Regions from separate parts of the Streptomyces sp. NPDC055078 genome, predicted to be linked through region 1. Evidence: predicted binding sites of a transcription regulator. Region 1 holds the regulator's gene; the other holds the start of a gene.

Region 1 (9,918 bases):
CGATGCCCTCCAGATACTCCACCACCACCCCCTCGATGCGCAGGTCGTCGCCCCAGACCCGCTCGACCAGTTCGGCGTCGTGGCGGCCCTCGACGTAGATACGGCCCGCCCGCGCCACCCGCGCCCGCGCGCCGGGGACCGCGACGGACCCCGATGCCGTACGCGCGGGCGCGGTCCGGCCGCCCGACGGGCGGACCAGGGTGACCACCTCGCCCTCCAGCAGAAACCCCTGAGGGGCGAGCGGAAAGACCCGGTGCTTGCCGAAGCGGTCCTCCAGGGTCACCGTTCCGGCCTCGCAGCGGATCACCGCGCCGCAGAACCCCGTGGTGACCTCCTCCACGACCAGTTCGGGGTCGGCGGCCACCTCGGGGGCCGGGGCGGACTTCTTCCAGGGCGGGGTCAGATCGGGGCTGTAACTGCGCATGCGCACATTCTGCAAGGGAACGCGCCCGTCGGCGCCGCCGCCACCGCGACACACCGGCCCGAACCCGGTCCCCACGACCTGCCCGCGACCTCCCCGCGACGCGACGCACCCTCAGGGCTCACGGCACCGACGGCACGCACAAGCACGTACAAGCACCGCACGTACAAGCACTACAAGCACGCACAGGCACTGCACAGCAGCGCACCTACGACACCCCGTACCGCTCCGCCAGGGCGTCCCGCTGTGCCCGGACGAACGCCGCGTCCACCACCGCCCCGTGCCCCGGTACGTACGCCGCGTCCTCGCCGCCCAGTGACAGCAGCCGGTCCAGCGCCGCGGGCCAGCGGGACGGGATCGCGTCCGGACCGGCCTGAGGCTCGCCCGACTCCTCGACCAGATCGCCGCAGAACACCACCTCCGGGTCGCCCGCCACCAGGACCGCCAGATCGTGGCCCGTGTGCCCGGGACCGGCGTTCACCAGCAGCACCTGCCGGCCGCCCAGGTCGAGAGTGCGCTCGCCGGAGACCGTGTGCCCGGGTGCCACCAGCAGTTCGGCGGCCTCAGCGGCCCGGTCGGGGGCCACCCCGTGCCGTACGGCATCGGCCCGCAGTTCGTCCCGCGACCGCAGCAGCAGCGCGTCGACGCCGACCGCGCCGTACACCTCCGCCCCCGCGAACGCGGCCGTCCCCAGCACATGGTCGAAGTGCGGATGGCTCAGCGCGATGTGCGTCACCCGGCGACCGCCCAGCAGGGCCTGCGCCTGGGTGCGCAGCTCGGCGCCCTCGCGGAGGGTGGCACCCGTGTCGAAGAGGAGGACGCCCCGCGTCCCGGCGATCAGCCCACAGGTCGCGTCCCAGCCGGGCAGCCGCCTCCGTCCCACCCCCTCGGCCAGCCGCTCCCAGCCGAAGTCTTCCCAACCGACGTCCATACCGCGAACCTACTGGCAACGACCAGCGCAGTCGCGCGGTACCGTGTTCGGTCGCCCTTGCTAGGGGTGTACCCCACGGCCGTACACTGGCACGGGGAAATCCTGGCACTCGCACAGGAGGAGTGCCAGGCAGTCACCAAGGAATCACAGCTGGAGGTGTGCGCGTGCTCAGCGAACGCAGACTTGAGGTGTTGCGCGCCATCGTCCAGGACTATGTCGGCACCGAGGAACCGGTCGGCTCCAAGGCGCTCACCGAGCGTCACCGGCTCGGGGTGTCCCCGGCCACCGTGCGCAATGACATGGCGGTGCTGGAGGAGGAGGGGTTCATCGCCCAGCCCCACACCAGCGCCGGACGCATCCCCACCGACAAGGGATACCGGCTCTTCGTCGACAGGCTCGCCGGGGTCAAGCCCCTGTCGTCCGCCGAGCGCCGCGCCATCCAGAGCTTCCTGGACGGCGCCGTCGACCTGGACGATGTCGTCGGGCGTACGGTACGGCTGCTCGCGCAGCTCACCCGGCAGGTCGCCGTCGTCCAGTACCCCTCGCTCACCCGGTCCACGGTCCGCCATGTGGAGTTGCTCTCTCTGGCGCCCGCCCGGCTGATGCTCGTCCTGATCACGGACACCGGACGGGTCGAGCAGCGCATGATCGACTGTCCCGCGCCGATCGGCGAGACCGCGATCGCGGATCTGCGGGCCCGGCTCAACAGCCGGGTCGTGGGCCGCCGGTTCGCGGATGTGCCACAGCTGGTGCAGGACCTCCCCGACTCCTTCGAGCCGGAGGACCGGGGGGCCGTCACCACCGTGCTCTCCACCCTGCTGGAGACGCTGGTCGAGGAGACCGAGGAGCGGCTGGTGATCGGCGGTACCGCCAATCTCACCCGCTTCGGACACGATTTCCCGCTGACGATCAGGCCGGTGCTTGAGGCGCTCGAAGAGCATGTGGTGCTTCTCAAGCTGCTCGGCGAGGCCAAGGAATCAGGCGGAATGGGCATGACCGTACGGATCGGTCACGAGAACGCCCATGAGGGACTCAACGCAACGTCCGTCGTGGCTGTCGGCTACGGTTCGGGCGACGAGGCAGTAGCCAAACTCGGCGTGGTCGGACCGACCCGCATGGACTACCCCGGAACGATGGGAGCGGTACGCGCAGTGGCACGTTACGTCGGACAGATCCTGGCGGAGTCGTAAGTGGCCACGGACTACTACGCCGTACTCGGCGTGCGCCGCGACGCATCGCAGGACGAGATCAAGAAGGCATTCCGGCGGCTCGCGCGAGAGCTGCATCCGGATGTCAATCCCGATCCCAAGACGCAGGAGCGGTTCAAGGAGATCAACGCCGCCTACGAGGTGCTCTCCGACCCGCAGAAGAAACAGGTCTACGACCTCGGCGGAGACCCCCTGTCCCAGGCGGGCGGCGGTGCGGGCGGCTTCGGAGCCGGTGGCTTCGGGAACTTCTCGGACATCATGGACGCGTTCTTCGGTACGGCGTCCCAGCGCGGGCCGAGGTCGCGTACGCGGCGCGGTCAGGACGCGATGATCCGCCTGGAGATCGAGCTGAACGAGGCGGCCTTCGGCACCACGAAGGACATCCAGGTCGACACCGCCGTGGTGTGCACGACCTGTTCCGGCGAGGGTGCCGCGCCCGGTACGTCCGCGCAGACCTGTGACATGTGCCGGGGCCGCGGCGAGGTCTCGCAGGTGACCCGGTCCTTCCTGGGCCAGGTCATGACCTCCCGCCCCTGCCCGCAGTGCCAGGGCTTCGGGACCGTCGTGCCGACGCCCTGCCCGGAGTGCGCGGGCGACGGACGGGTCCGCTCCCGCCGGACGCTGACCGTGAAGATCCCCGCCGGTGTCGACAACGGCACCCGTATCCAGCTCGCGGGCGAGGGCGAGGTCGGCCCGGGCGGCGGTCCGGCCGGTGATCTCTATGTGGAGATCCATGAGGTCGCCCACCCGGTCTTCCAGCGGCGCGGCGACGATCTGCACTGCACGGTGACGATTCCGATGACGGCGGCGGCGCTCGGTACGAAGGTGCCGCTGGAGACCCTCGACGGCATGGAGGAGGTCGACATCCGGCCGGGCACCCAGTCAGGGCAGTCGATTCCGCTGCACACCAGGGGCATCACGCATCTGCGCGGCGGCGGGCGCGGCGATCTGATCGTGCACGTCGAGGTGATGACGCCGACCAAGATGGACCCGGAGCAGGAGAGGGTGGTGCGGGAGCTGGCGAAGCTGCGGGGCGAGGAGCGCCCGCTGGGCCAGTTCCAGCCCGGACAGCAGGGCCTCTTCTCCCGGCTGAAGGACGCGTTCAACGGTCGTTAGCCCGCATACGTACGGCCCCGGCAGGCCCCCGCGCACCTCAAGGCGGGGATCGGCCGGGGCCGTACGCATGGGGGTGGGGCGGTGGTGTGCACACCGGTCCGGCGGCGCTGCGTACACGGCGGCCCCGACAGTGCGCTCGGACGCCTCGGGCCGTACCCCCAGGGGTCCCGCGCGGATGCCTCCGGCCGTACCCCCGGAGATCCCGCGCGGACGCCTCCCGCCGTACCCCCCAGGGGCACGACGGCCTCGATTCGGTGGGCCGGGAACGGCATGACACGATGCACGCATGTCCTCCGCACTGACCGATCTCTGCCGATATCCGATCGTGCAGGCCCCCATGGCGGGCGGCGTTTCGGGCCCGCAGCTGGCCGCCGCTGTGTCCGAGGCCGGGGGCCTCGGATTCCTCGCCGCAGGGTACAAAACCGCGGACGGGATGTACCAGGAGATCAAACAGATCCGCGGGCTCACGGGACGGCCCTTCGGGGTCAATCTCTTCATGCCACAGCCCAAGACCGCCGACCCCGCGGCCATCGAGGTCTACCGGCACCAGCTCGCGGGTGAGGCGACCTGGTACGAGACCCCGCTCGGCGACCCCGACGCCGGGTGGGACGACGGCTACGAGGCCAAACTCGCCATCCTGCGCGACGACCCCGTCCCCGTCGTCTCGTTCACCTTCGGCTGCCCCAGCCGCGAAGTGCTCGAATCCTTCACCCGGGCGGGCACCTTCACCGTCGTCACCGTCACCACCCCCGAAGAGGCGCAGACCGCGCAGCGGGCGGGCGCCGACGCCCTGTGCGTCCAGGGTGTCGAGGCCGGCGGACACCAGGGCACCCACCGCGACAACCCGGCGGCGGACGGCGCCGGGATCGGGCTGCTCACCCTGGTCGCGCTGGTCCACGAGACCGTACGGCTGCCGATCATCGCCTCGGGCGGTCTGATGCGCGGTGAGCAGATCGCCGCCGTGATCGCCGCCGGGGCGACCTGGGCGCAGCTCGGTACCGCGTTCCTCGTCTCCCCGGAGTCCGGCGCGCACCCCCTGCACAAGCAGGCGCTGACCAACCCGCTCTTCGTCCGTACGGAACTCACCCGCGCGTTCTCCGGGCGGCCCGCCCGGGGGCTCGTCAACCGTTTCATGCGCGAGCACGGGCCGTACGCCCCCGCCGCCTACCCCCAGGTGCACTATCTGACCAGCGGTCTGCGCAAGGCCGCCGCGAAGGCGGGCGACGCCCAGGGGATGTCGCTGTGGGCCGGGCAGGGGCACCGGATGGCGCGTGAGCTGCCCGCCGGGCAACTCGTCGAACTGCTGGCCGACGAAGTCGAGTCCGTGCGGTCGGAGCTGGCCAAGCAGGGGGCCTCATGACCGCGCCCGTGTTCGTCGTGGACTCGCTGGACGGCGTCGGGCCCGGCTCGGAGTTCACCCTCGACGGCCCTGAGGGGCGGCACGCCGTCTCCGTACGGCGGCTGGCGCCCGGCGAGGAGATCGTGCTGACGGACGGTCATGGCCGGGGCGCCGCCGGAGTCGTCGTACGCACCGAGGGCAAGGACCGGCTGATCGTGGAGCCGGCCGGTTTCCCGGTGGAGCCGGAGCCCAGCCCCCGTATCACCGTCGTCCAGGCGCTTCCCAAGGGCGATCGCGGCGAACTCGCCGTCGAGACCATGACGGAGACCGGCGTCGACGCGATCGTGCCGTGGGCCGCCGCGCGCTGCATCACGCAGTGGAAGGGCGAACGGGGCGCCAAGTCCCTCGCCAAGTGGCGGGCCACCGCGCGTGAGGCGGGCAAGCAGTCCCGCAGACTCCGCTTCCCCGAGGTCGCGGACACCGCGACGACCAAGCAGGTCGCGGCGCTCCTCGCGACCGCCGACTTCGCCGCCGTCCTGCACGAGGAGGGCGCGACACCGCTGGCCACCGCCGAACTCCCGGCCCACGGCACCATCGTGCTGGTCGTGGGACCCGAGGGCGGCGTCTCCCCCGGGGAACTGGCCCTGTTCGCCGAGTCGGGCGCGGCCCCCTACCGCCTCGGCCGCACGGTCCTGCGCACCTCCACCGCCGGCACGGCCGCCCTCGCCCTCCTCCTCACCCGCACCGGCCGCTGGGCCGAGGACCTCTGAGCCCCCGCCGCCTTTCGGCGCGAGTCGGGCAACTCCAGCCCGTCTGGGGGCACCACCCAGGCAAAGCCCTGGGGGAGTTTGAGGACACGCCCGGAGGGCGTGCCGTCCCACGGGCCGAGCGCTGTGACGCGTGCGCGGCCAAACCCAGCCCGTCCTGGGGGTCCTCCCCCTGGCTGCGCCGGGGGCACCCCCACCCAGGCGGAGCCCTGGGGAGCTTGAGGACACGCGCCCCCGCCCGGGACCAGGGCGCACCCCCACCCGAGCACCCGCACGCACCGCGCACGCGCACACGTCACCCCCCGAACCCCCGTCCCAGCGACCGCCCATACCGCCCCGTCCGCTCCACGCAGCGCACCCTGGCGGGACTGGTTCGGCTCAATTCGGCGACCGTACGGGGTGTGTGTCCGCAACCGCTCTTTTCCTCGGCGCCGCGCGGTGTCACGCTGCCGTCCATGAACGGCACGACACACACCAGCCGCGGACGCGTCCTGTCCGCGATCGGCCTGGCGGGGGCGGCAGTTGTGGGGCTCACCGCCTGTGAGCCCACGGGCGGAGGGCTGAACGCCTCGGCCGTTTCGCTCACCACCGACCGTACGGCGACCGGCGCGCTGGAGCGGCTCGGCTTCGTGGTGAGCTGGTTCACCTGCACGGCGGTGCTCGGTGACGGGACGAGAGCACCGGCTTCGGCCGCGCCCGTCGCTCCGGCCTTCGCCACCGTCGACTGCGAGGGCGAGACGGGCGGCGGCGGAGAGATCACGCTCAAGGGCAAGGTGACGGAGGAGCGTTCGGGTTCCTGCGTACGGGGTGATCTGGTGGCCAGGGTCGAGGGCAAGGTCGTTTTCACGGCCACTTTCCTGGGCGACTGCGAGACCGGGTCAGGCAGGCCGTCCCGCTCGGGCCCGCCCGGCGGGGGCGCGCGCCCCACCGTCACGGTCACGGTCACCGAGACGGTGACGGCCGACCCGAAATGAGCACCGGGCCCGCCGGGGCCGTCCTCACCCGCGCCGTCCTCACCCGCGCCGGGCCCGCCCGCGCCTCCCCGGATGTCCCCCGCCGCGCCCCCACCCGCCGCCCGCCCGCTGGAGCGGTTGTCCGCCAAAGCAGTGACCGCACACCCCCGGCCTGCCTAGGGTGACCCTGTGACGCACCCTGCCTACCTACGGTATCCGCATATCCACGGCGAGTTGATCGCCTTCACCGCAGAGGACGACGTCTGGATCGCCCCGCTCGACGGCGGTCGCGCATGGCGTGTCAGCGCCGACGACGTTCCGGTCGACCACCCCCGGTTCTCGCCCGACGGCACGCATATCGCCTGGACCTCGCGCCGGGACGGCGCACCCGAGGTGCACTGCGCGTCCGTCGACGGCGGGCCCACGACCCGGCTCACCCACTGGGGCAGCCACAAGACCTCCGTACGCGGCTGGACCCCGGACGGCGAGATCCTGGCCATCACCTCCCACGGCCAGGCCAGCCTGCGGCGCACCTGGGCGCGGGCCGTGTCCCTCGACGGTGGGCCGGGGGCGGTCCTGCCGTACGGGCCGGTGGGCGATGTGGCGTACGAGGCGGGGCCGGGCGTTCTGCTGCTGTCGGCCACCATGGGCCGGGAGGCCGCCGCCTGGAAGCGCTACCGGGGCGGCACCGCCGGGAAGCTGTGGATCGACCGCGCGGGCGACGGCACCTTCGTACGCCTGCACGCCGGACTCGACGGGAACATCGAGTATCCGCTCTGGGCCGGTGGGAGTTCCTCCGGCGAGGCACAGGCCGGGACCGGGGCGGAGGCTGGAACCGGAACCGGAACCGGAACCGGAACCGGGGCAGAGGCAGCGGCCGGGGCGGAGGCCGGGGCCCGGGGAAGAATCGCCTTCCTCTCCGACCACGAGGGCGTCGGAGCCCTGTACTCCTCCCTGCCCGACGGCTCCGGACTGCGGCGGCACACCCCGGTGGAGGAGGGCGGCTTCTACGCCCGCCACGCCGCCACCGACGGCACCCGGGTCGTCTACGCCCGCGCCGGTGAGCTGTGGATCGTCGACGACCTCGACGGCGCCGAGGCCCGCCGCCTGGACATCAGGCTCGGTGGACAGCGCACCGATCTGCGGCCCCGCCCCGTCAACGCCGACTACCACTTCGGCTCCGCCGCGCCCGACCACACCGGGCGCGGCAGCGCCGTCGAGATCCGCGGCGGTATTCACTGGGTGACCCACCGCGAGGGGCCCGCGCGGGCCGTCGCCGCGACCCCGGGCGTACGGGCCAGGATGCCCCGGACCTTCCGCGCCGACGGGGCGGAACACGTCGTCTGGGTCACCGACGCGGAGGGCGAGGACGCGCTGGAGTTCGCCCCCGCGACCGGCGCGACGGCCGGTACGGCCCCGCGCAGGCTCGGGGCCGGGCAGCTCGGGCGGGTGCTCGGCCTGGCTGTCGCGCCGGACGGCGGACGGGTCGCCGTCGCCTCGCACGACGGACGGGTCCTGCTCGTCGAACGCGAGTCGGGAGAGGTGCGCGAGGTCGACCGGGGCGAGGACGGCGAGGCGACCGGGCTCGCCTTCTCGCCCGACTCCGGCTGGCTCGCCTGGTCGCACGCCGGGCCGACGCCGCTGCGCCAGCTCAAGCTGGCCAACACCGCCGATCTGTCCGTCACCGATGCGACCGAGCTGCGGTTCCGGGACTACCAGCCCGCGTTCACCCTCGACGGCAAGCATCTGGCGTTCCTCTCCGAGCGTGCCTTCGACCCGGTCTACGACGCCCATGTCTTCGACCTCGCCTTCGTCGGCGGCTGCCGGCCGCATCTGATCACCCTGGCGGCGACGACACCGTCACCGTTCGGACCGCAGCGCCACGGGCGGGCGTTCGAGCCGGACAAACCCGAAAAATCAGAGAGAGCTGACGGTGGCCGCGACGAGCCGGAGGAGGGCGAGAACGGGGTGCCCGTCACCCGTATCGACCTCGAAGGACTCGCCGACCGGATAGTGCCGTTCCCCGTCGAGGCCGCCCGCTACTCGAATCTGCGCGCGGCGAAGGACGGCGTGCTGTGGCTGTGCCATCCGCTGCACGGAGTGCTGGGCGCGACCCGGGCCACCCCCGACGACCCGGGGCCCAAGAGCACCCTGGAGCGGTACGACCTGGTCCAGCGGCAGGGTGAGGAACTGTCGTCGGACGCCTCGGGCTTCTCCGTCAGCGGGGACGGCAAGCGGGTGCTGCTCTACACCGACGGCACTCTTAAGGTCGTGCCCAGCGACCGTCGCGCCTCCCGCGACGAGGACAGCGACACCAACATCACCGTCGATCTCTCCCGGGTACGCCAGACGCTCGACCTGGCCGCCGAGTGGCGGCAGATGTACGACGAGGCCGGCCGGCTGATGCGCGACAACTTCTGGCGCGCGGACCTCGGTGGCATGGACTGGGACGCCGTACTGGACCGCTACCGCCCCCTGCTGTCCCGGCTCGCCACCCATGACGATCTGGTCGATCTGCTCTGGGAGGTACAGGGGGAGCTGGGGACCTCGCACGCGTATGTCACCCCCAGGGGCGGATACGGCAGCCGGGCCACCCGCCAGGGTCTGCTCGGCGCGGACATCTCCCGTACGGCGGAGGGCACCTGGCGCGTCGACCGGGTGCTGCCGTCCGAGACCTCCGACCCCCAGGCCCACTCCCCGCTCGCCGCGCCCGGCGTCGCGGTCCGCGCGGGCGACACGCTCCTCGCGGTGGACGGCAGGCCGGTCGACCCGGTCGCGGGCCCCTGGCCCCTGCTGGTCGGCGCGGCGGGCAAACCCGTCGAGCTGACCGTCTCCCCGGCGGGCGGCGGCGATCCCCGCCATGCGATCGTCGTCCCGCTCTCGGACGAGGAGCCGCTGCGGTACCACGCCTGGGTCGCGGACCGCAGGGCGTACGTCCACGAGCGGTCCGGCGGCCGGCTCGGCTATCTGCACGTCCCCGACATGCAGGCGCCGGGGTGGGCGCAGATCCACCGCGATCTGCGGATCGAGGTGGCGCGGGAAGGGCTGATCGTGGACGTCCGCGAGAACCGAGGCGGCCACACCTCCCAGCTCGTGATCGAGAAGCTCGCCCGCCGCATCGTCGGCTGGGACATCCCGCGTGGCATGCGCGCCTTCAGCTATCCCCAGGACGCCCCCCGGGGG
Region 2 (18,953 bases), on a different contig from region 1:
GCCCTTAGGGGCGCCGGGCCCCGGGCGACGCGGGCCGTTCCGGGGTTTCGGGGGTTCCGGGGGTTCCGGGGGTTCCGGGGGTTCCGGGGGTTCCGGGGTTCCAGGGTTCCGGGGTTCCGGGGTTCCGGGGTTCCGGGGTTCCGGACCCTGAGCCTCCGGTCTCCCCCGGCCTTTGGCGTGCTCCGCAGACCACCGTCCCGCTTCCGGGGTCCTGCCCGGGGTTACGCCTGGCGTTTTCCGCCCAGGTTCTGTCCTGAAGGGTCCCTCCCGTACGGGGATGTGTCCGGAGCGTCCGGGGACCTGCTTCCGGGCCCGCCCGGGATGACGTCCACGGGCAGGTCCTGGTTTCCGTCCGGGGTCGGCGCCGCGCGGCCGGTCGTCGGCGCGAACCGGCCGGGTCAGCGGGTGGCCGCGAGGCTCAGCTGGTCGAGCGTTGCCGCCACCGCGGGGACCCCGGAGAGGTCGGGGAGGGTGAGGGCGACGATCTCGCGGGCGACCGGGGGGTCGAGGGTCACGGTGCGGGTGCCCTTCAGACGTACCGACTCCAGGGCCAGTTCGGGGAGGACCGCGACACCCAGACCCGCTCCGACCAGGCCGATCACGGCCGGGTAGTCATCGGTGGCGAAGTCGATACGGGGGGTGAACCCGGCCGCTTCACAGACCTCCACGAGCTGGCGCCGACAGCGGGGGCAGCCCGCGATCCAGGGCTCGTCGGCGAGATCACCGATGGTGACGGTGCCGGAGTCCGCGAGCCGGTGGCCCTCAGGGACCAGCCCCACCAGCCGGTCGGTGAGCAGGGGACGGACGATCAGATCGCCCCATTCCGCGCCGCGCTCGGCCGAGCCGCCGTAACGGAAGGCGATCGCCACATCGCAGTCGCCCTCCCGGAGCATCTCCACCGAACGCGGCGGCTCGGCGTCGACGAGCGAGACCCGGGTGCCCGGGTGAGCCGCGCGCAGGGCGGCCAGGGCGACCGGGACCAGGGTGGAGCTGCCGCTGGGGAAGGACACCAGGCGCACCCGGCCGGCCCGCAGTCCGGCGATGGCCGCGATCTCCTCCTCGGCGGCGGTGAGACCGGCGAGGATGCCGGAGGCATGGCGGACCAGCGTCTCCCCGGCCTGGGTCAGCCGCATTTCCCGGCCCGTACGGATCAGCAGCGGGGTGCCGGCCGATGCCTCCAGCGCCTTCATCTGCTGGCTGACGGCCGGCTGGGTGCAGCCCAGGGTGCGCGCGGCGGCGGAGAAGGATCCGGCGGCGGCCACCGCGCGCAGAACTCGGAGATGACGGGCCTCGATCACCCTTTGATGATAAGTGATGCTTGGGTATGAGGGAAATTTTCGAGTGGACACTTTGAGACAGGCCGGTAGCGTGGCCGCCATGAAGGTGCTGACCGTGAATGTGGGCCGGCCGAAGACGGTGGCCTATACCGACACCCCCGGCGGCACCACGGGCATCGACAAACGCCCGGTCGACGGGGCCGTACAGGTGACGGACCCCGGCGCCAAGGGTGCGGGCGGCAGCGGCCTCGCGGGGGACACCGTCGCCGATCCGCGCCATCACGGCGGGCGGGACCAGGCCGTTTACGCGTACGCGCGCGAGGACCTGGACCGCTGGGAGCGGGAACTGGGCCGCCCGCTCACCAATGGAACCTTCGGGGAGAACCTCACCACCTCCGGTCTCGATATGAACGCGGCGCTGATCGGCGAGCGCTGGCGGATCGGCGACCGGCTGGTGCTGGAGGTGACGACCGGGCGTATTCCGTGCCGGACGTTCGCGTCCTGGCTGGGCGAGCAGGGCTGGGTCAAGCGCTTCACCGGGCACGGCTCCCCCGGCGCCTATCTGCGGGTGATCGAGCCGGGCGCGATCCGCGCGGGTGACCCGATCGAGATCGTCCACCGGCCTGGTCACGAGGTGACGGTCGCCCTGGCGTTCCGCGCCGCGACCGTCGAACGCGGCCTGCTGCCGAAGGTGCTGGCAGCGGGTGACGCGCTCCACTCCGAGTTGCTGTGGAAGGCCCGGGCGTATGTGGAGCGGTACGGCGCCGGCGCCTGACCGGGCGCGCGTGATCGTGACCGGCTGACCGGCTGTCTGGTTGGTTGTCTGGTTGACCAGTTCACCGGCCGACAGCTGACCGGCGCCCGCGCCCCGGACCGCGCGCTCGGGGGGAATCCCTAAGGAAACAGGGGAGTTGATTGGGGGGTGGCTGGGGGGCGGTCCCCGATGTCACCGTCGACGGATCCCGGGACGCTCGAAGCATGTCCCGTACGAAGCGCGTTCTCATCAGTCTCGGGACCGTGATGGCCGTGGTGGCCGCTGCGGTCGCCGGCGGTTCCTTCTGGCTCTACTCCACCGCCGACATATCCACCGCAGGCGCGAAGTTCACCCGCGAGCTGGCGGTCCCGCCACTGGCGAAGTCGACCGTCCGCGATGACGGTACGCGGGTCTTCGATCTGACCATGCAATCCGGCCGGAAGGAGTTCAGGCCCGGACGGCAGACTCCGACCTGGGGCTTCAACGGTGACTATCTGGGACCGACACTGCGGGCGGAGCGAGGCGAGAAGGTCCAGGTGCGGATCAAGAACACCCTGGGCGAGGAGTCCACGGTGCACTGGCACGGCATGCATCTGCCCGCGAAGATGGACGGCGGCCCGCATCAGATGGTCGCCCCCGGTGGGACCTGGGCACCGAACTGGACCGTGGACCAGCCGGCCGCCTCCCTCTGGTACCACCCGCATCCGCACGGCAGGACCGAGAAGCATGTGCAGCGCGGGCTCGCCGGGATGTTCCTCATAGACGATGACGCCTCGGCGAAGCTTCCCCTGCCGAAGCGCTACGGCATCGACGACCTGCCCGTCATAGTCCAGGACGTCCGGTTCGACGGCGCGAGGTTCGACTTCGGGCACGGCTTTCTGCGGGAGACCGGATTCCTGGGCGACCGCACCCTGGTCAACGGCACCCTCGACCCGTACCGGACGGTCGGCGACGAGCTGATACGGCTGCGCCTGGTCAACGCCTCCACCGCCCGTGTCTACGACTTCGGCTTCTCCGACGACCGGCAGTTCACCATGATCGGCAGTGATGGCGGGCTGTTGCCGAAGGGGCTCCGGCTGGACCGCGTCCAGCTCTCGCCCGGTGAGCGGGCGGAGATCGTGGTGCGGATGAAGCCGGGCGAGCGAACCGTGCTGCGCAGCTTCCCGCACACCAGCTACGGCGACGGCTGGGGGCAGCGGTTCGCGGGCGGCGACGACACTTTCGACATCCTGGAGCTGCGGGCGGCCGACACCCTGCGCCCGGCCCCCGCGCTGCCCGCCGAGCTGGCCGAACCGGAGGTGCCGAACGGCTCGGACTCGGTGCGCGAGCGGACCTTCGGGCTGGTGACGACCGGGATCAACGGCAAGGAGATGAAGATGGACCGGATCGACGCGACCGTCACCCGGGGCACGGCCGAGACCTGGGTCGTCCGCAACGATGACGGCACCCCGCACAATTTCCATGTGCACGATGTGCAGTTCCGGGTGCTGGAGGTGGACGGCCGGGAGCCACCGCCGCAGCTGCGCGGCGCGAAGGACACGGTCTTCGTCCCGCCCGGCTCGACGGTCAAGCTCGCGATGCGCTTCGACGGGCCCGCGGACCCGAACACTCCGTATATGTATCACTGCCATCTGCTCTATCACGAGGATCTGGGGATGATGGGCCAGTTCGTCGTGGTGGAGAAGGGGCAGAAAGCGGGCAGTGTGCGGGCGCCGGAGTCGCACGCGGGGCACTAACGTGCCGCCTATGACGACCGCACTGATTACGGGAGCGACCGCGGGCATCGGCGCCGCGTTCGCCCGGCGCCTCGCCGCCGAGGGACACAACCTGGTGTTGGTGGCCCGCGACACCAAGAGGTTGCGGGAGCAGGCCACCGAACAGCACGACCGGCATGGCATCGAAGCGGAGGTGCTGACCGCGGACCTGTCGCTGGACAGCGGGATCGCGGCGGTCGAGAAGCGGCTCGCCGACCGGAAGAGCCCGGTGGATCTGCTGGTCAACAACGCCGGCTTCACCAACAAGGGACGCTTCCTGGAGGTGTCCATGGCCGATGAGCTGACGATGTTGAAGGTCCACTGCGAGGCGGTGCTGCGGCTCACCTCCGCCGCGACGGCGCCGATGCGGGAGCGCGGCCGGGGCGGGGTGGTCAATGTGGCGTCGGTGGCGGCCTTCGTTCCCCGTGGGACCTACGGCGCGTCGAAGGCGTGGGTCGTCCAGTTCACCCAGGGCGCGGCGCGGGACATGGCCGGGTCGGGGGTACGGCTCATGGTGCTCTGCCCCGGTTTCGTCCGCACCGAGTTCCACCAGCGGGCCGGGGTGGGGACGGACAACATCCCCGGGTGGATGTGGCTGGACGCGGACAAGGTGGTGGAGACCGCGCTCGCGGACCTGGCGCGCGGGAAGGCGGTCTCGATCCCCGACCCTCGGTACAAGGCGCTGATGGGTGTGGTGAAGCTGGCGCCGCGCGGTGTGCTGGGCGGGATCACTTCGAAGACGGGCCGCAGGTACGGGCCGCAGTAGGGGGTGGGCCCCGCCCGAGTCGGCGGGCCACCCGAGTGGGCGGACCACCGGAGTCGGCGGCCCACCGGACAGGGTCCCGGTGCTGGTCCCGGTTCGGGTCCCGGGCCCCCTTTCCGTTCCGGTTCCGGGGCCGGCCCCGTTCCGGGCGGGTGCACAGGGCGGTACGAGGTGTACGGCGATGGAGGAGGAGTTGGTTTCACCATGCACGACGCCACTGGCGACCGGCCCGAGGTTCTGCTCGCCATGGGGCCCGGCATCGCGGAGCGGCTGTTCACCGGGCGGCATGTCGACCGGCTCGCCGCGCTCGCCCGTACCGATCCATGGCTGGTCGCCCATGATCTGACCGCCCCTCCGCCCGCTGTCGCGACCGCGCTGGCTTCCGCCGATGTGCTGCTGACCTGCTGGGGAGCGCCCCCGATCACCCGCGAGGTGCTCGCCGCCGCCCCCCGGCTGCGTGCGGTCGTCCATGCGGCCGGTTCCGTGAAGCACCACATCACCGATGCCTGCTGGGAGCGCGGCATCACCGTGGCGTCCGCCGCGTCCGCCAACGCGCTGCCCGTCGCGGAGTACACGCTGGCCGCGATCCTCTTCGCGGGCAAGCGGATCCTGCCCACCGCCCGGCGTTACGGGCGGCTGCGCGCCGCCCACGACTGGGGGCGGGACCTGACGGACGCGGGCAATTACCGCCGTACGGTGGGGATCGTCGGCGCCTCGCGGATCGGGCGCCGGGTGATCGAGTTGCTGCGCCCGTTCGACATGCGCGTTCTGCTGCACGATCCGTATGTCACCGATGCCGAGGCTGAGTCGCTGGGAGCCGTACGGACGGGTCTGGACGAACTGTGCGGCCGCAGCGGCGTCGTCTCGGTCCACGCGCCGGAGCTGGCGGCGACCCGCCATCTGATCGACGGCCGCCGGCTGGCCCTGATGTCCGATGGGGCAACGCTGATCAATACGTCGCGCGGTTCGCTGATCGACCAGGAGGCGCTGCTGGCGGAGCTGGTCCCTGGCCGGCTCTCCGCCGTACTCGATGTGACGGAGCCGGAGGTTCCACCCGCCGACTCCCCGCTGTACACGCTGCCGAATGTGCTGCTCACCCCGCATCTGGCGGGTTCGCTCGGCAATGAGCTGCACCGAATGGCGGATCTGGCGCTCGACGAGCTGGAGCGGTACGGGAAGGGGCTGCCCTTCGCGGAACCGGTGCTCGCGGCGACGCTGGACCGTTCCGCGTGAGCCGACCCGGGCCCTCGTACCCCGGTCGTGCCCCGGTCGTGCCCGGTCGTGCCTCGGCCGGGGTACGACCGGGTGTCGGTGATGGGCGTCACGATCACGGGCGGGAAGCTCGTCGAGATCGACATCCTCGCCGATCCGGAGCGGTTGGGCGGACCGGATCCGACGTACCCCGCGTGGTGAGCGCGCCGTCCGGGCCGCGCGGCACCAGGCCCGCACAGCACCGGGCCCGGTGCCCCCGCGACGGGGGCACCGGGCCCGGCTTCGTACCTACCGCTGGGCTACGGCCGCGGACGGCCGTCGCGACGCACGGTGTCAGTGGGAGTGACCGTGGCCGCCGTGGCCCGCGTCGGCCTCTTCCTCTTCCTTCTTCTCGACGACCAGGGTCTCGGTCGTGAGCAGCAGGGAGGCGATGGAGGCCGCGTTCTCCAGGGCGGAGCGGGTGACCTTGACCGGGTCGATGACGCCGGCCTTCACCAGGTCGCCGTACTCGCCGGTCGCGGCGTTGAAGCCCTGGCCCTTGTCCAGCTCGGCGACCTTGGAGGTGATGACATAGCCCTCAAGGCCGGCGTTCTCCGCGATCCAGCGCAGCGGCTCGACGGCGGCACGGCGGACGACGGCGACACCGGTGGCCTCGTCGCCGGTCTTGCCGAGGTTGTCGTCCAGGACCTTGACGGCGTGGACGAGCGCGGAGCCACCACCGGAGACGATGCCTTCCTCGACCGCGGCGCGGGTCGCGGAGATGGCGTCCTCCAGACGGTGCTTCTTCTCCTTCAGCTCCACCTCGGTGGCGGCGCCGACACGGATCACGCACACACCGCCGGCCAGCTTCGCCAGCCGCTCCTGGAGCTTCTCGCGGTCCCAGTCGGAGTCCGTGGACTCGATCTCGGCCTTGATCTGGTTGACCCGGCCCACGACGTCGGCGGAGTCGCCGCCGCCGTCGACGATGGTGGTGTCGTCCTTGGTGATGGTCACCCGGCGGGCGGAGCCCAGGACGTCCAGACCGGCCTGGTCGAGCTTGAGGCCGACCTCCTCGGCGATGACGGTGGCACCGGTGAGGGTGGCCATGTCCTGGAGCATCGCCTTGCGGCGGTCGCCGAAGCCGGGGGCCTTGACGGCCACGGCGTTGAACGTGCCGCGGATCTTGTTCACGACCAGGGTCGACAGGGCCTCGCCCTCGACGTCCTCGGCGATGATCAGCAGCGGCTTGGAGCCACCCGCCTGGATGACCTTCTCCAGCAGCGGCAGCAGGTCCTGGATCGAGGAGATCTTGCCCTGGTTGATCAGGATGTACGGGTCGTCGAGGACGGCCTCCATACGCTCCTGGTCGCTCACCATGTACGGCGACAGGTAGCCCTTGTCGAAGGCCATGCCCTCGGTGAAGTCCAGCTCAAGACCGAAGGTGTTGGACTCCTCGACAGTGATGACACCGTCCTTGCCGACCTTGTCCATGGCCTCGCCGATCAGCTCACCGACCTGCGGGTCCTGCGCGGAGAGACCGGCGACCGCGGCGATGTCGCCCTTGTCCTCGATGGGACGGGCGGTGGCGAGCAGTTCCTCGGACACGGCCTTGACGGCGGCGTCGATGCCCTTCTTCAGGGCGGCCGGGGAGGCACCGGCGGCGACATTGCGCAGGCCCTCGCGGACCAGCGCCTGGGCCAGCACGGTGGCGGTGGTGGTGCCGTCACCAGCGATGTCGTTGGTCTTGGTCGCCACCTCCTTCACCAGCTGGGCGCCCAGGTTCTCGTACGGGTCCTCGACCTCGACCTCGCGGGCGATCGTGACACCGTCGTTGGTGATGGTGGGGGCGCCGAACTTCTTGTCGATGACGACATTGCGGCCACGGGGGCCGATGGTCACCTTGACCGCGTCGGCCAGCTTGTTGACGCCGCGCTCAAGGGCGCGACGGGCGTCCTCGTCGAACTTCAGGATCTTCGCCATGGGAGCGTTTCAGTCCTCTTCTGAGACGAACTGCGCCCTCAGCGCCCGGTTGTGAAGTGTCAGCGGGGGCCAAGGGCGCAGTTCAAGAAAACAAACGGTGTGCGGTGTCTTCCGGGCGAAACCCGGAGGTCCGACCTACTTCTCGATGATCGCGAGAACGTCGCGGGCCGAGAGGACGAGGTACTCCTCGCCGTTGTACTTCACTTCGGTGCCGCCGTACTTGCTGTAGAGCACGACGTCGCCGGTCTTCACGTCGAGCGGCAGGCGCTCGCCGTTCTCGAACCGACCCGGACCGACTGCGAGGACGACGCCCTCCTGGGGCTTCTCCTTCGCCGTGTCCGGAATGACCAGGCCCGAGGCCGTGGTCTGCTCGGCGTCGAGCGGCTGGACCACAATGCGGTCTTCAAGCGGCTTGATGGCAACCTTGGAGCTGGTGGTCGTCACGATCCGACCTCCCCCTTCGGAGATCTCACGGGGTTTAACTGTCTGAGGTGGCGACCAGGTCGATCCGTCGTCGCGGGTGCCGGACCTGCCCGTCGCTGTGTTGGCACTCTCCAGTGGGGAGTGCCAGACCCGAGACTATGACTGTGATTAGCACTCGGTCAAGCGGAGTGCCAATCGAGCGCGGTGCGCCGGAGCGCGGCGAGGCGGATGGCGTGCGGCGACGGGCCCCGGACTCCCGGCCCCAGGGACCCTCAGGGACCTCAGGAGCCGGGGCTTCGGCGTGCGGGTGGGTGGGGGCGCTGGATGCGGGCCAGCAGGCGCGCGGCCGGTTCGGTGAGGGCGGGGGCCTTAAGGGCACCAGGGAGGCCGGGGCGCCGGTCGCTCCGGGGTCCCCGGGGGATTCCAGGCGGCGCCTCGGGTACCCCCGGCGCCCCTGCCGTCCCGGCCGGCTCCGGCGCCCCGGGCGCCCCGGCGCGCAGGGGGCGCACTGGTGGCAAGGGGCGCACGGGATACCCGGATGACCCAGCTTGCTGCTTCAGTTCGCTCCTTTGCGCCGGGTCGGCTCGTCCCGCCCAGCTGCCCTTCCGCCCCGGGCCGGTTCCTCCCCCTGCCTCGGCCGGACGCCCCGGGCCGGTCCCGCGTACCCGCTCGGGCTGCTGGACCGCCTTGCGGCCGAGCCGTTCGATGGGGTCCTCGATGGGGTCCATGGACCGGGGCACGCACCCCACGCAGAGAAGCAGCGCACCGGCCATGACCGCGAGCGGGGCCGCCGGCCGGTGCGCGAGGCTCACGCCAGGGCCCCGGAGCGGCGCGTACCGTCCGGGCCGGACACGGGGCGCTGGCGCTTAAGGCCGATGCCTGGCGCCCGGTGGCGCATACGGCCAGCGCCTGACGCCCGGCGACGCGTACCACCCACGCCGGACACCGGGCGGCGGCACGTACGGCCGATGCCTGGCGCCCGGCGGCGCGTACCGCCCGGACCGAGCCGCAGTCGGGGAGGAGCGGCGCGGCTCATACGTAGTCCTCAAGCCGGGCCACCGCGTACCCCTTGTCGGTCACGGTCTTCATGACCTGCCGGATCATGTCGGGCATGGTGCCCTTCCAGTCCTCGCGCCCCCTGAAGTGGGTGAGGATGATGTCGCCGGGGTGCAGATCCCGGTCCCACTCACGCCATTCCATGTGGTCGGGGAACGCCTCGGCGGCCCACAGGGGCACCGCCTTCACGCCGCACGCCTGGGCGGCGCGCAGTGTGTCGTCGTTGTAATTGCCGTACGGCGGGCGGAAGAGCGGGGGGCGCTCCCCGTACAGCTTCTGGAGTCTGTCCTGCTGGCCGCAGATCTCCCGCTTCTGCGCGTCGTAGGAAAGGCCCGGCATATAGCGGTGGTTGAGGGTGTGGTTGTGGAGGGAGACGCCACGGTCGCGCATCTGGCGGAAGTAGCCGTAGTTGTCATTGATCACGTAGTCGCTGAGGAAGGCGCTGTACGGGATCTGAAGCTCGGTCATCATCCGGAGCAGTTCGGGGTCTTTCTCCGAGCCGTCGTCGATCGTCAGGAAGACGACCTTCTCCGTGACCGGCACCGTCGTGAAGACCGGCGGCAGGGACTCGCCGTCCGCGACCTCGAAGCCCTGACGGGTGGTGAGTTTCGGTTTGACGGCGGGCGGTCGGGGCGCGGCGAGCGGTGTGGCGGCGAGCCCCCACTTCCGGGCGGCGGCGGCGCGGGCCGCCTGGACGCGCTTGATGTCGTTCGGCTGCGCGGGGCGTGCGCCCCCCTGGCCCTTGCGCTCCGCCGCCTGCTGACCCGGCCGGGGCTGTGCGCCGTCGCGGCCGTCGCCCTCCTCGGCCGCGCAGGCTGAACCGAGCAGGGTCACCAGCAGGGCGGCCGCGAGCACCCGGCCCCGCGAGCGATCCCGCGACCGGTGCCGCGACGACCGGTACCGGGGCCAGTACTGGAGCCAGTACCGGGACCGGTGCCGGGGCAAGTGCCGCGACCGGCCGCCGTGCCGCCCGTCATCCGCTGCGGCCAGGTCGCCATCCGTACACATGTTTACCTTTTGTCCGCTTAGCTGCATGGCGCTGGATCCTGTCAGCAGAGCCGGCCGCGAACGGCCCGACACCGCCGCCCGGGACGGACCGTCCCCCGCCCGGCCCACACCGGCCCGGCACCTGGCCCAATGGCGTCCGCGTCCGGCGGGGGACCCACAATGGGCTGGTGAACGACCTCTCCCCGCTTCTCACCGCCGAGGGCCGCGCCCTGCTCGCCGCTCTGCGGGACTACGACCCCGCCCAGGAACTGGCGATCGCCACCCGGTTGCGCCGCGAGCACCCCGCCGAGCTGGTCTCGGCGGCGCTGGGGCAGGCCCGGCTGCGGCAGCGGGCGGTGGCGAAGTTCGGGGCGGCGGACGCGTACCGCATGTACTTCACCCCGAACGGCGTCGAGCAGGCCACCCGGAAGTCCGTCGCCGACTACCGGGCCGCGCGTTTCGCCGCGCTCGGGGTACGCGGCGTGGCCGATCTGTGCAGTGGCATCGGCGGGGACGCCATCGCGCTCGCCCGCGCCGGTATCCGGGTGCTGGCGGTGGACCGCGACCCGCTGACCGCGTCCGCCGTACGCGCCAATGCCGACGCCCTCGGTCTGGCGGAGCTGATCGAGGTGCGGTGCGCGGATGTCACCGAGGTCGACACGACGCCGTACGACGCGGTCTTCGTGGACCCCGCCCGCCGGGGTGGCCGGGGCCGGATCTTCGACCCCGAGGCGTACTCCCCGCCGCTGTCATGGGCGATCACGGCGGCCCGCCGCCGCCCGTACGCCGCCCTTAAGGTCGCGCCCGGTGTCCCGCACGAGCTGATCCCGGACGACTTCCACGCGGAGTGGATCTCGGACGGGGGCGAGGTGAAAGAGGCGGTGCTCTGGTCGTCCGGTGCACACCCGGACACGGCCCCGGATGCGGACACGGATACGCACACGGACGAGGCGCCGCACCCGGGTCGGGCTGCGGGTGCTGCCCCGGACTCGCCCTGGGGCACGACCTCCAGGCGGATCACCGCGACCCTGCTGCCCGGCCCGTACTCCCTGATGGGCCGTGGACTGCCCCACCCCCGGGTCCGCCCGGTCGGCCGCTATCTGTACGAGCCGGACGGCGCGGTCGTCCGCGCCCATCTGGTCGCGGAGGTCGCCGAGGAGGTGAGCGGCGGTCTGATCGACGAGACGATCGCGTACATCACTTCGGACGAGTTGCGACCGGTGCCCTTCGCCACCGCGTACGAGATCACCGACCACCTCCCCTTCCATCTGAAGCGCCTCAGAGCCCTGCTGCGCGAGCGCGGGGTCGGCGTCCTGACGGTGAAGAAGCGCGGATCGGCGGTGGAACCCGAGGAGTTGCGCCGCAGGGTGAAGCCTCAGGGGCCCAACGCGGCGACCGTGTTCCTGACCAGGGTGGCCGGAGCGCCGACGATGCTGATCGGCCACCCCGCGTAACCTCCGCCCGCGCCTCCTGCCCGCCGCTCAGCTCCGCTGTACGCCGCTCACTTCCCCTGCGCGCCCGGTGCGGCCCATGAGCCGCGCCGGACCGCTAACCCGCGCCCGGGGGCGGGTCAGCCCGTGCGAGGAGCAGTTCGCGCTCTTTCTCGTTACGGGTCAGGGACGCCGCCCGTGCGAACTCCTGGCGTGCCTCCGCCGTACGTCCGAGGCGGGCCAGCAGGTCGCCCCGGACGCTCGGCAGCAGGTGGTAGCCCTTAAGAGCGGGCTCATCGGCGAGGGCGTCCACCAGCGCCAGGGCGGAGGCCGGGCCTTCGGACATGGAGATCGCGACCGCGCGGTTCAGTTCCACGACCGGGGAGGGGGCGACGGCTGCGAGCTGTCCGTACAGGGTGGCGATGGTCCGCCAGTCGGTGTCCTCGTAGCGGATCGCCTGGGCGTGACAGGCGGCGATGGCGGCCTGGAGGGCGTACGGCCCCGGGGGCCCGCCCGCCGCGTTCGCACGGGCGAGTGCGGCGAAGCCACGGCGGATGAGGAGCCGGTTCCAGCGGGTGCGGTTCTGGTCGGCGAGGAGGACCGGCGTGCCGTCCGGGCCCGTACGCGCGGCGGTCCGCGATGCCTGGATCTCCAGCAGGGCGGCCAGCCCGTGCACCTCGGGCTCGCCGGGCATCAGGGCGGCCAGCACCCGGGCCAGCCGGAGGGCGTCCTCGCACAGGGCGGGGCGGAGCCAGTCGTCGCCCGCGGTCGCGGAGTAGCCCTCGTTGAAGATGAGGTAGATGACCTCCAGGACGGAGCCGAGCCGTGCCGCCCGGTCGGGGCCGTACGGCACCTCGAAGGGGACGCCCGCCTTGGCGAGGGACCGCTTGGCGCGGACGATGCGCTGGGCGATGGTCGGCTCGGCCGCCAGAGAGGCCCGCGCGATCTCCTCGGTCGTCAGTCCGCCGAGCAGCCGCAGGGTGAGTGCGATCCGGGCTTCGGTCGAGAGCACGGGGTGACAGGCCGTGAAGATCAGCCGCAGCAGATCGTCGTCGATGGCTTCGGGGTCTTCGGGGTCCAGCCCGGCCGGCGGCGGGGTGTCCTCCAGGGTGCGCCCGACCTCCGCCAGCTTGCGCGCGTAGTTCTCCCTGCGGCGTACGAGGTCGATCGCCCGGTGCTTGGCCGTGGCCATGAGCCAGGCGCCCGGGTTCTCCGGAACGCCCGACTCCGGCCACCGTTCCAGCGCGGCGACGAGAGCGTCCTGAGCGATCTCCTCGGCGATGCCCACATCTCGTACGATCCGGGTGACACCGGCGATGATCCGCGCCGACTCGATCCGGAACACCGCTTCCACCGCGCTCGCTGCCGTCCCTGCCGTCACCGCCTCATGAAAACAGTCCCCCGGACGGCGGGCAAACCACTGGTCGGGCGGACGCGGACGAGGGTGTGCGGCGACGCGGGTGCCGGTCGGCGCGGATGAGGCGGCGGCGCGGGTGCCGGCCGGCGCGGGGCCGGGGTCCTCGGCAGGGCAGTTGCTGCCCCGGCCCAGCCGGCGCGGTGCCGGGGTCCTCAGCAGGGCCGTTCACGCCCCGGCCGAGTCGCCGGTCCGGACCACCGCGCGAACGGGACGAGGACACTCACCTCCGCGACGCACGGGAGACGGCCTGATCGGCGTCTCCCCCATGGCCCTCGTGCCCCTTGTGTCCCCCATGGCTCTCCTGTCCCCCGTGACCCTCATGATCCTTCGGCGAGTCTTCTCCGGCGCTCTCCGGTGCGGTCCTCTCGGGCCCCGGCAGCAGGGTCAGCGCCACCACGACGCCGACCATGAGCAGCGCCGAGCAGACCCAGAAGGCCGCGCGGAAACCGTTCGCCATCGCTTCTTCGACTCCGCCGCCGTCCCCGGTCGCACCGGCGACGGACGTGGCGACGGTCACCAGGACGGCCAGGCCGAGGGAGCCGCCGATCTGGCGCGAGCTGTTGAGCAGACCCGACGCCATGCCCGTCTCACCCACGGCGACGCCCTTGGTGGCCGCGGTCCCCAGCGGGACGAAGCACAGGCCGATACCGGCGCTGCTGAGCAGCGACGGCCACAGGATGGTGTACGCGAAGCTCCCGTCGGGCGTCGCGGTGAGGGCGAACCCGGCGAGCCCGGCCGCGCCCAGCAGCCCGCCGAGCGCCAGCAGCGCGCGGATGCCGACGGCGGCGACGACCTTGGTGGCGATGACCGCACTGACCACCAGGCCCACACAGAACGGCAGGAACGCCGCGCCCGTCGCCGACGCACCGAACCCGAGCACCTGCTGCATATAGAGCGAGCAGAAGAAGAAGGCGGCGAACTGAGCGGAGCTGAGCAGCAGCGAGAAGAGGTTGGCGCCGAGCACGGGACGGTTGGCGAGCAGCCCGAGGCGCAGCAGCGGCTGCCGTACGCGCAGTTCCACCCCGGCGAAGGCGGCGAGCAGGACGACGGCCGCGCCCAGGGTCGCCAGGGTCGTCGAAGAGCCCCAGCCCTGGGATTCCGTACGGACGAGGCCGAGGACGAGCAACGTCATCCCGGCGGTGACCAGCAGCGCGCCCGCGACATCGAGCCGGGGTGCCGCGGCCCGGTCCCGCCCGGCCGAGAGGCTCGCGCGCGCGGCGGCGGCCATCGCGAAGAGCACGATGGGGACGTTCACCAGCATCACCGACCGCCAGCCGGCCGCGTCGGTGAGGAGTCCGCCCGCGAGCACCCCGATGGCGCCGCCGGCCGCGCCGGACATGCCCCACAGGCCGAGCGCCTTGGACCTGGCCGGGCCCGCGGCGAACGTGATGGTGATCAGGGTGAAGGCGACGGGCGCGAGGGCGGCGGCGCCGACTCCCTGGACCGCGCGGGCGGCGATCAGCGCGCCCGGGGACTGTACGAAACCGCCGATCAGGCTCGCGAGGCCGAAGAGCGTCAGGCCCGCGGTGAGGGTGCGGCGGATGCCGACGACATCGCTGAGCCGGCCGCCGAGCATCAGCAGACCGCCGAACGTGAGGGCGTACGCGCCGACGACCCATTGCAGGCCGTCGGAGGTGAATCCGAGGTCCTCGCGCATGTCGGGCAGTGCCACATTGACCACGGACATGTCGAGCGACACCAGGAACTGCACGGTGAGCGCCACGGTGAGCACCCAACGCGTCTGCCGCGCTTGGTCGTTCATCGGTTTCCCTTCCCGGAATGATCCTCACCGTCCCTCTGTCTCGAAGGATTACTATACGCGTACAGAAATTAATCCCGGGAGGCACGGGAGAATACGGAGATGTCTGACGAGCGGATGCCTGAGGAGCGGATGGGCGAGGAGCGGATCGGCGAGGAGCGGGTGCCTGAGGAGCGGGTGCCTGACGAACAGGTGCCTGACGAACAGGTCCCTGGGGAGCGGATGGCCGGGGAACCGAGCACCGGAAAGGGACGGGCGCGGGCGGGGAACGCCCCGGACGCCCCGGCGGGCGGGAAACCCGCCGGGGCGGAGAAGAAGCGCGGTGTCGGGCGTCCGCGCAGACTGGACCCCGCCACCATCGTCGCCACCGCGCGCCGCGTCATCGAGGAGGACGGCGTGGACGCCCTCTCGATGCGGCGGGTCGCCAAGGAGGTCGGCAGTACGCCGATGGCGCTCTATCACTACGTCCGGGACAAGGACGAGCTGCTGATGCTCACCCTCTCCGGCGCATCGGCGACGTTCCCGCGCCCGGAGCTGCCCACCGATCCGCGCGCCCGGCTGATCGCGGCCTCACTCCATATGCACTGGGTCCTGGATCAGATGCCCTGGGTGCTCAAGGTCCTCGCGCTCGGCGACCTCACCGACAAGGACGCGCTGTGGATGGTCGAGGAGATCCTCGACTCGGCGATGCGCTGCGGGCAGAGTGCCGAGCAGGCGGTCCGGACGTACCGCACCATCTGGCACTTCGTGTACGGAGACCTCGTCTTCCGCGCCGCCAGGGCCCGCCGCGCCGAGGAGCCCGACCGCAAACGGCACTGGCCCGGCATGCTCGCCGAGAACGACGCGGCCGAGTTGCCACGGCTGACCGAGCTGACAGCCCGCTGGGACGAACTACAGGACTACGACGTGGCCGAGCAGCTGACGGCGATCGTGGACGGACTGCTGAACCGGACCCGGCAGACAAGCCCTGCCCCGGAGGCGTGAGGCGCGAGGTCAGAGGCCGTGCGGGCCTCAGGGGGCGGAGCGGGCCATTCTCAGCCCGTACTCCCCATACTCCCCATACCCCCCGTGCCCAGGGACTCGAACCGCCAGCGGTGCACCGCCCGGGTGATCAGATACGCCGCCGGTTCCGGCAGCTCGGGCAGGTCGGCACTCACATCGGCCACCTCCCACCAGGTGATGACCAGCACCCGGTCGCCCGCCGCACGGAAGCACTCACGGCGCACCGGCTCCCGGGCCAGCTCCTGTGCGCGGGCCCACTCCAGCAGCTCCGCTCCCCGGCCCCGGACGGCCCTGGCCTCCCACATCAGCGCGACGACGGTCATGAGTACAGATTGTCCTTGCTGATCTCGTGCACATGGTCATGGTCATGGTGATGGTGATGCGCTGGGCCGTGACCGTGCGCATGGCCATGACCGTGACCGTCCCCGTGGCCATGACCGTGGTCGTGCGCACGCCCTGCCTCCGGGGCAGCCGCCCCCGGGACATGGGTGTCGGTCACCGGCAGCGACGAGTCCGCCGACAGCTCCAGATCCGAGACCGGCCGGTTCCGCGCCACCATCTCCGCCCCAAGGGCCGCCACCATCGCGCCGTTGTCCGTGCACAGCCCCGGCCGGGGCACCCGCAGCCGGATGCCCGCCCGCTCGCACCGCTCCTCGGCGAGCGCCCGCAGCCGTGAGTTGGCCGCCACCCCGCCGCCGATCATCAGATGGTCGACGCCCTCGTCCAGACAGGCCCGTACGGCCTTGCGGGTCAGCACATCGACGACCGCTTCCTGGAAGGACGCCGCCACATCCCGTACGGGTACCTCCTCGCCCGCCGCGCGCCTCGCCTCGATCCAGCGGGCCACCGAGGTCTTGAGCCCGGAGAAGGAGAAGTCGTACGCGGCGTCACGCGGACCCGTCAGCCCGCGCGGGAACGCGATCGCCAGCGGGTCGCCCTCGCGCGCCAGCCGGTCGATCACCGGACCGCCGGGGAAGCCCAGGTCCAGCACGCGCGCGATCTTGTCGAACGCCTCGCCCGCCGCGTCGTCGATCGTCGCGCCCAGCGGCCGTACATCACTGGTGATGTCCGGTGCGAGCAGCAGCGAGGAGTGGCCGCCGGAGACGAGCAGGGCCATCGTCGGCTCGGGCAGCTTCCCGTGCTCCAGCTGGTCGACGCAGATGTGCGCGGCCAGATGGTTCACCCCATAGAGCGGTTTGCCCAGCGCGTACGCGTACGCCTTCGCCGCCGACACACCCACCAGCAGCGCGCCCGCGAGACCCGGCCCGGCCGTGACCGCGATGCCGTCGAGGTCACGGGCCGAGACGCCCGCCTCCTTAAGGGCGCGCTCGATCGTCGGGACCATCGCCTCCAGGTGTGCCCGGGAGGCGATCTCGGGCACCACCCCGCCGAAGCGGGCGTGGGTGTCGACGCTGGAGGCGACCGCGTCGGCGAGCAGCGTCGTACCGCGGACGACGCCGACGCCGGTCTCGTCGCAGGAGGTTTCGATACCGAGTACGAGCGGTTCGTCAGCCATCAGTGTTCATCCCTGTTCTTACCGCGTTCTTACCGCGCACTTGGGTTCCTGCCGTGCACATGGAGCCGCATGACGAGCGCGTCGACATTGCCCGGCTGGTAGTAGCCACGGCGGAATCCGAAGGGCTCGAAGCCGAAGCGCTCGTACAGCTTCTGGGCCCTGGTGTTGTCCACCCGCACTTCGAGGAACACCTCGTCGCACTCGAAGGCGGTGGCGTACTGCAGCAGTTCGGAGAGCAGCCGGGACCCCAGGCCGGTCCCCCACTGCTCACGGGCGACGGCGATCGTCTGTACGTCCCCGAGGCCGCCCGCCGCCGCGAGACCCGCGTATCCGACGATCTTCCCGCCGGTCTCGGCGACCACATAGCGGCGGGTGGCCGCCGGACCGCGCGCATGCGCCAGCTCGGACCAGAACATCCCGGGCGACCAGGCGTCCTCCGGGAAGAGGGCGTGCTCCATGTCGAGTACGGGCCCCAGATCCCACCAGCGCATCTCGCGCAGTACGGGGGCCGGCGCGGTGGTCACTGGGGTGTGACCACCTTGTAGTTCTTCGGCACCTGGGCGTCCGGCCTGCGCAGATACATCGGCCGGGGCGGCAGTCCGCCCTGGTTCTCGAAGGATTCGGTGTCCCCGGCGGCGAGCTTCTCGGCGGCCAGCGCCGCCAGCGCCCCGGCCGACACATGCTCGGGGGCGCGGGCGCCGGGGAACGTCTCCGGGTAGAGCAGCGCGCCCGCGCCGACCGCGGGCAGCCCCGCGACCCGCTCGGCGATATCGGCGGGCCGGTCCACGGCCGGGTCACCGATCCGCTCGCGCGGGGAGGCGTACCGCGCCCAGTAGACCTCCTTGCGCCGGGCGTCCGTCGCGACGACGAACGGTCCGGTCAAGACGTCGGCGCCGGGGCCCTGGCCCGCCGCATAGGCGAGTCCGTCCAGCGTGCACAGCCCGTACACCGGCACCTCCAGGGCCGAACCGAACGTCGCGGCCGTCACCAGACCGACCCGCAGCCCGGTGTACGGGCCGGGGCCGACCCCGACGACCAGCGCGGTGACGGCGTCGAGCCCCACCCCCGCTTCGGCCAGGATCCGGTCGACGGCGGGCAGCAGCAGTTCGCCGTGGCGGCGCGCGTCCACGCGGCTGGACTCGGCGACGACGGAGGCGCCGTCGTGGAGAGCGGCGGTGACGGCGGGCGTGGCGGTATCTACGGCGAGCAGGAGCACGCGAACAGCCTACGGCTCCCACGCCGGGGGCACGGCGCCCCCTCGATGGGGTGCGGCTGCTGCTACGGTCGCTCTCCAGGCGTTTATCTCCCGTATTCTCCAGACGTTTATTCTCCAGACGTTTATGCGAACGTTCATGCGGACGTTTATGCGAAAGGTGGGGCACGGTGGCACGGAGCAGCTCGGGACTGGTGGCCGGGCTCACGGCAGCCGCGCTGGCCGCCGTCTGTTTCCTCGCCTATCAGGCGTCGGCGAGCGCCCCCGGTTCCGCCGCCAAGCCCGGGGGCACCAGCACGACCCCCGCCACGAAGTCCCCCCAGCAGAAGAAGAACCCGCTGCTGCTGCCCGCCGGCTCGGGCACGGGCACCCGGGTCGTCTACGCCCTGGGTGATCGCCGGGTCTGGCTGGTGGAGGGGAAGAGCCGGGTC

What was found. Region 1 encodes HrcA, which represses chaperone genes, less so after heat shock. Its sites were predicted from a motif close to TTNGCACTCNGNNNNNCNGAGTGCNAA; they were not measured.
Region 2: a site for HrcA is predicted at 8,311-8,337, ahead of groES (co-chaperone GroES). Genes of this name have one in related genera too.

The regions. Positions count from the first base shown of each region.
Region 1 is NZ_JBSGUP010000246.1:589-10,506, reverse strand. It holds gene ACWF94_RS20920 (DUF3097 domain-containing protein) at 1-424, opposite strand, end outside; gene ACWF94_RS20915 (MBL fold metallo-hydrolase) at 630-1,352, opposite strand; gene hrcA (heat-inducible transcriptional repressor HrcA) at 1,517-2,542, shown strand; gene dnaJ (molecular chaperone DnaJ) at 2,543-3,676, shown strand; gene ACWF94_RS20900 (nitronate monooxygenase) at 3,963-5,036, shown strand; gene ACWF94_RS20895 (16S rRNA (uracil(1498)-N(3))-methyltransferase) at 5,033-5,785, shown strand; gene ACWF94_RS20890 (hypothetical protein) at 6,238-6,756, shown strand; gene ACWF94_RS20885 (S41 family peptidase) at 6,925-9,918, shown strand, end outside.
Region 2 is NZ_JBSGUP010000059.1:1,644-20,596, forward strand. It holds gene ACWF94_RS08020 (LysR family transcriptional regulator) at 399-1,298, opposite strand; gene ACWF94_RS08025 (MOSC domain-containing protein) at 1,378-2,052, shown strand; gene ACWF94_RS08030 (multicopper oxidase family protein) at 2,256-3,767, shown strand; gene ACWF94_RS08035 (SDR family NAD(P)-dependent oxidoreductase) at 3,778-4,551, shown strand; gene ACWF94_RS08040 (hydroxyacid dehydrogenase) at 4,753-5,781, shown strand; gene groL (chaperonin GroEL) at 6,094-7,719, opposite strand; gene groES (co-chaperone GroES) at 7,855-8,163, opposite strand; gene ACWF94_RS08055 (polysaccharide deacetylase family protein) at 9,175-10,053, opposite strand; gene ACWF94_RS08060 (THUMP-like domain-containing protein) at 10,374-11,639, shown strand; gene ACWF94_RS08065 (RNA polymerase sigma factor) at 11,734-12,996, opposite strand; gene ACWF94_RS08070 (MFS transporter) at 13,253-14,794, opposite strand; gene ACWF94_RS08075 (TetR/AcrR family transcriptional regulator) at 14,894-15,775, shown strand; gene ACWF94_RS08080 (hypothetical protein) at 15,826-16,116, opposite strand; gene tsaD (tRNA (adenosine(37)-N6)-threonylcarbamoyltransferase complex transferase subunit TsaD) at 16,113-17,309, opposite strand; gene rimI (ribosomal protein S18-alanine N-acetyltransferase) at 17,339-17,800, opposite strand; gene tsaB (tRNA (adenosine(37)-N6)-threonylcarbamoyltransferase complex dimerization subunit type 1 TsaB) at 17,830-18,525, opposite strand; gene ACWF94_RS08100 (hypothetical protein) at 18,693-18,953, shown strand, end outside.